DNA from 2 places in the Paenibacillus glucanolyticus genome. Region 1 is predicted to be linked to the other one. Evidence: riboswitches for the same ligand, from Rfam matches in the RefSeq annotation. Region 1 holds a riboswitch; the other holds the start of a gene.
What was found. Region 1 has a riboswitch for cobalamin ahead of metE (5-methyltetrahydropteroyltriglutamate--homocysteine S-methyltransferase). Riboswitches for the same ligand answer to the same signal wherever they lie in the genome.

Region 1 (3,158 bases):
ATCAAATATAAGCTGACCGGGGATCAGGATGCCAGGCGCAGAGGGATGTTAGCCGCTACCCTGCTGGCTGGAAGATACAATCCTGCGGGACGGTTTATACGTGCCTGGAATCAGGTGAAACCTACCTCCTGGAATCACGGGAATGAAGGCTGGTCCATCATTGACTCCACCATGAACCTCTCCCTCCTGTTCTGGGCCTCCGAGGAGACAGGTGATCCGAGATATGCGCATATTGCCAGAGAGCAGGCCAATACGGTAGTGGAGCATTTTATAAGACCGGACGGCTCCGTTCGGCACATTTGTCGGTTTGATCCGTTCACCGGGGAATTCATGGAAGCGCTCGGAGGACAAGGACTGGGACCCGAATCCGCCTGGAGCCGGGGTGCTGCCTGGGCCTTGCATGGCATGGCCAACACGTCCCGGTATACCGGTGATATCCGATATCTGGACGCCGCGAAACGCGTGGCGCATTTCTTTGTCGCGTCCCTTGAGGAGGATTCCATACCGCTCTGGGATTTTCGTGCGGAACCCGAGAAGCTGGAAACACCCGCAACAGCAGCAACCCATCAATCAGCTGAATCTCTCTTCATTGCGGCAGAACCCCGAGATACGTCAGCGGCATCCTGCGCTGCTTCGGGTTTGCTTGAGCTCGCAGATCAGGTACCGCAAACCGAAAGCGCGGTGTACCGCAGAAGTGCCTTGCGCATCATCGACTCCTTGACGACTCGTTACGCTGAATGGGATGATCCGAATTATGAAGGCATACTGAAAGAGGCAACAGGCCATCGGCCTGGTGACCAAAATATCAACGTCTCCCTGATCTATGGCGATTACTATTATGTTGAGGCCGCTGCCAAGTTAATGGGATGGAAAAACCGGATCTTCTGATCCGGTTTTTTTGCGTAAGACAACCTCCATTTAAATAGGTTGCATAATTATGGAATTTATTGTACCTTGATACTCAGCAATCAAATTTAATTAATGGGAATAGGTGCTGATGTTGAAGCCTCTTCAATTTCAGCTTAAAAGGGAAGTTTGGTGCAACACCAACGCGGTCCCGCCACTGTAACAGAGGAGTTTGCCATCGGATGATGCCACTGATCAGCTTTTGATCGGGAAGGCCATGGCAGACCTTGATTCTGGAGCCAGGAGACCTGCCTATTCTGACAACACTGCTTACCTACGGGAGATAGGGAGGTGTTAAAGATCGCAGCATCCGTATGTATACAACGGAGGCGTCTTTACCCTTGATATTTTGATCGGGGTAAAGGCGTCTTTTTTTATTCAGTCATTTAAATATGTTGGTGGAGGCGAAGATATTGATGGCAAATGTTCAAAGCAGCAATCTCGGCTATCCGAGAATCGGAGCAAATCGCGAATGGAAAAAAGCATTGGAGTCCTTCTGGAGCGGCAAGCTTGAGGAACACGAACTTCTATCCAAGTTGGACGACATTCGGTTGGACCGTTTACGCATTCAACAGGAGAAAGGCATCGACCTTATTCCGGTTCATGATTTTACAATGTACGACCATATGCTCGACATGTCGGTGATGTTTGGCTTGGTGCCACAGCGTTTCAAGTACGATGGTGGTCCTGTACCGCTGAGTGTCTACTTTGCCATGGCTCGCGGCAGTCAAGGTGCTGCTGCGTGCGAGATGACCAAATGGTTTAACACGAACTATCACTACATTGTACCGGAACTTCAGGATGCCAAACCACATCTTACGGTCAACAAGCCGCTAGAAGCTTACCGTGAAGCCAAATCCTCGCTAGGTATCGAAGGTAAACCTGTTCTTGTCGGTCCCTATACCTTCCTTAAGCTGTCTAAAGGCTACACCCCGGATCAATTCGAGTCCTTGCTGGACCAGTTCACGGATTTGTATGCGGTAATCCTGAAGGAGCTGGAGCAGGAAGGTGTTCAGTGGGTGCAGTTCGACGAACCGATTCTGGTTACTTCATTAACCAAAGATGAATTGGCGCTTGTATCATCCGTATACAAAAAACTTCATGCAGCGGCTCCGGCGATCCGGATCATGCTCCAAACCTACTTCGATTCGGTCAGCCATTATGTAGAGATCATCTCCTTGCCAGTGCAAGGCATCGGGCTTGATTTCGTACACGGCCTGGATGGTAATACCGAACAGCTGCTCAAGCACGGATTTCCTGAGGATAAGGTACTGGGGGTTGGTCTTATCAACGGGCGTAACATCTGGCGTTCAGATCTCGATGCCAAGCTGGAATTGCTGGACACCCTCTCCCAAAAGGTGAAGCCTTCTCAATATGTGATACAGCCGAGCTGCAGCCTGCTCCATGTTCCCGTATCCACAGCTCATGAGGATAAGCTGGACCCCGTACTTCGCCAAGCGTTATCTTTTGCCAATGAGAAGCTGGACGAATTGACGCTGCTCACTAGCGCGCTCAATAATGGGATTGAGTCCGTTTCCGAACAGCTGAAAGAGCATAACCAGGCCGTAGCCGCCATGAATCAATCATCGCTGCGGAATAACGAACAAGTACAGAAAGAAACGTCCAAGGTTGTCGGATTGAATCCGACTCGAGCGCTGTCGTTTGAAGAGCGGCGCAAAGCCCAGCAGAAGAAATGGAATCTCCCGCTCCTCCCTACCACTACCATCGGAAGTTTCCCGCAGTCGACCGAAGTTCGGCAGGCCCGGAAGAACTGGAGAAGCGGCGAATGGTCTGCCGAGCAGTATGAAACCTTCCTCGCCGAGCAAACTCGCGCCTGGATTGAGATTCAAGAAGACATCGGCCTGGATGTTCTCGTTCACGGGGAGTTTGAACGGACTGATATGGTGGAATTTTTCGGAGAAAAATTGGATGGGTTTGCCTTTACAGCTAACGGCTGGGTTCAGTCCTACGGATCGCGCTGCGTCAAACCTCCCGTCATCTATGGAGATGTTGAGTTCGTAAACCCGATGACCGTGAAGGAAACCGTATATGCACAGAGCCTGACCTCGAAACCCGTCAAGGGGATGTTAACCGGACCGATCACGATCCTGAACTGGTCCTTCGTTCGCGACGACATATCAAGAGAATTGGTCGCTTATCAGATCGCCCTGGCTCTCCGACTTGAGGTTAACGCACTGGAGCAAGCAGGCATCGAGATGATCCAGGTTGACGAGCCGGCGCTTCGTGAAGGA
Region 2 (3,158 bases), 1.6 Mb from region 1:
AGACCGATACGGCAGCGGCGGCAAGCAGGGTAGCTACGATCAGTACGCTTGTCTTCAGGCGATCCACATTCAATCCCATATGAGCGGCCTGCCGTTCCCCAAGCGACAAAATATTAAGCGCTCGCGACCGGCTCCATAAATACGCGAATCCCACGATAAAATACGGGAAAAGGATGGCCGTATACGACCATCCGCGCATGCTCAGGCTCCCCATCGTCCAGTACAGGATTTGGTTTACCGTATCTTTGGACATCACCGTCAGAAACGAAACCACAGCGCCCAGAAACGACTGCATGACCACCCCGGACAGGATCAGTCCGTGAATCGGCAGCTTTCCTTGATCCCTTGCCAACAGCAGCACAACCCACAATGTGCCTGCTCCGGTCAGAAATGCTACAAGCGGCAGGGTGTAACCTCTGGCAAAGGAGTATTCCATCCCGAAAAAAATCAGGGATGCTGCGCCAAGCGCAGCACCCGAGGATACACCGAGCGTGAACGGATCCGCCAGCGGATTACGCAATACGCCCTGAAAGGCAGCCCCGGCTACCGCCAGGGAAGCTCCAACAAGCATCCCCAGCAAAATCCGCGGTAACCTCACCTTCATCAGAATTTGTTCGGATGAAGCTTCCCAGCTCGGGAGGATGGAATCGCCGATCCCCGGCAGCCGGTGCAGCAGCATCGCCCCAATCTCTCTCACAGGTAGGTGAACGGATCCGATTCCGAGACTGACAACCAAGGTTAACAGCAATAGGATAACGCCGGCCGCACCGAATCCTGCAAGTTTTTTACTCATGGATTCATCAGTTCCGGGTAAACAGCCTTCGCCACTTCAATCAGTCCTTGCGTAACGCGGGGACCCGGACGGCTCAGCAGGTTGGCATCTACGGCAATGACCTGATCGTTCTTGATCGCTTCGATCTGATCCCAGCCTCCGCGCTCTTTAATGAGTTGATCCAGTGTTTTTTTGGTCGCTTCATCAACCACATCGTCCGTGTACAGAATGACATCCGGGTTCGCAGCGATAATCTTTTCTTCGCTGATTTCGAACCAGCCTTCCGTATCGCCAGCTGCATTAACACCGCCGGCTGCAGTGATGATCTCATCCATAAATTCGCCTTTGCCTACAGTCCATCCCGGGGAGAACTCGACGTACACCTTCTTCTTGTCTTCATCCTTCACGGACTTCACAGCTTCCGTAACGGATGCCAGTTCCTGCTTCATCTGATCTACGACCGCTTTGGCATCAGCTTGACGATCGGTAATTTGTCCGATCAGCTCAATGTTCTCCATCACGGCATCGATGGTTTTCGGATCATTGACAAACAGGGTTACGCCAAGCTCACGCAGTTTCTCGGCATTCTGTGCATTCATCGAAGCGGCAAACACCACATCGGCATCAGCTGCAATAATAGCCTCTTCATTCACTTGGAATCCGCCCAATTTGGGCTTGGATTTCGCAGCTTCCGGATAATCGTCATTATCCGATACGCCTACGATTTCCTCATCCAGACCCAGAGCAAACAGCTTTTCCGTCTCGGACGGAGTCAAGGATGCAATCTTAGCCGGCGCTTTATCAAACGTCATTTCAACCCCGGTTGAATCCTTAACTGTTAATGGATACGTGGTCTTAAGCTCCTCACTGGAGTCGGCTGGCGCTTCGTTGGTCTGTCCTTGCTCCTGTGCAGCTTGCGGCGTGGTTTCTTTCGGTGCCGCTTCTTCCCCGCCACAGCCGATCAAGGCCAGAGCCATCAGTATGGCTACCAGAAATACGGACCATGTTTTGTTTATTGCTTTCATCTCTTCAAATCCCCCTAAACATAATTGAGAACCTGGCGCTGTACGTCTAAATTCCTTCGACCGATCCCCTGAGCAGGAAGAAAAACGTCAATCGTCATACTCCAAAGAAGCAAAAATCCCTGATTCCTCGTAAATAAGGACTCAGGGATTACGTTTTAACATAAGGACACCTGGATAACCGTTCACAGATAGCGCCTTAAACTGCCGTCCGCACGGGACTGCAAAACGTAATCCTCTCCTCGAAGGACCGTCATTCATTCGCTAAGGGCAGGTCTCCTGACTTACAGGCTGTAACGACTTCCCCGCCTTCCCAAGCGCTGACGCTCAGTGGCATGTGGAGAAGTCCCTGCTTCACAGTGGCGGGACCGTGCCGGACTTGCACCGGCTTCCCTATTAACCCGGCAGAAGACATGAATAACCTCTTCTGTCCGGGACCCTCGCAAACAATATGAATTTATTTATGATAGGCCAAGCATGGTTTCTCTGCACAAGATTATAGGCGATAAACCATCGCCTTACAACTGGAAGTTTCGCTCGTTTCAAGGGTTTAACGATATTGGTTTTTCCCGTTATCGTTCATTCCGCGCCAAAATCGTACGATTTCATTTATTCGTTTACCCGTACGCCTCGCCAGCGTGCTCCGTCCCAGGCCAACTGCAGCTGGAGCACCTCGCCCGGCGATACCGACGTAGCCCAGAATTCTGTATCCGGGAGGGTTGCCGCTGCAATCTGCCGGATGACGCCCCCGTGGGTGACTACAAGCACGTCCATATCGAGCACCCCCGGCTGAGTCTCGGTATCGTGGCCCGCTGCTTCTGACTCTGACTCTGACTCTGACTCTGACTCTGACTCTGACTCTGACTCTGACTCTGACTCTGACTCTGACTCTGACTCCAAGAGAATAGCGGGGCCTTCCTGCATCGACAATAACCCCTTCATATCCTGATACATTTCGGCCAGAAAAACCTCAATTCGGGAACAAAAAGATGGCCAACTCTCCCCGCTCGGCGGCGTAACCGTTCCCGGGTTGTCGATCCAGCGCCGATAAGCCGCATTTTCCTTCAAATCCTCGTAGGTTTTTCCTTCCCAATCGCCAAAATCAAGCTCCCGCAGCTTCCTGTCATAACAGACACCGGGAATAACGCTGCCAAGCTCGACCTCATTTGTAATGCCGGGCATATGTAAATCCGACAGGATGCAGTTCAGTGTTTGTCTACAACGAAGGAGATCACTGCAATAGACCTTGGCAAAATGCCTGGAGCGAAACTCCTGCCGCAGCGGAAGCAGCTGTTCCAGCCCTTCCATCAGAGCCCCCTGATCCTCGTGACCCAGGTAACGGCGTTCCTCATTCCACTGCGTAC

Region 2: another riboswitch for cobalamin. It lies ahead of WDY75_RS06915 (ABC transporter substrate-binding protein); the one in region 1 lies ahead of metE (5-methyltetrahydropteroyltriglutamate--homocysteine S-methyltransferase).

The regions. Positions count from the first base shown of each region.
Region 1 is NZ_CP147845.1:3,001,527-3,004,684, reverse strand. Features, by position in the region: gene WDY75_RS14285 (glycoside hydrolase family 88 protein) at 1-888, shown strand, start outside; cobalamin riboswitch at 973-1,177, shown strand; gene metE (5-methyltetrahydropteroyltriglutamate--homocysteine S-methyltransferase) at 1,323-3,158, shown strand, end outside.
Region 2 is NZ_CP147845.1:1,418,568-1,421,725, reverse strand. Features, by position in the region: gene WDY75_RS06920 (iron ABC transporter permease) at 1-793, opposite strand, end outside; gene WDY75_RS06915 (ABC transporter substrate-binding protein) at 790-1,797, opposite strand; cobalamin riboswitch at 2,046-2,251, opposite strand; gene WDY75_RS06910 (histidine phosphatase family protein) at 2,404-3,158, opposite strand, start outside.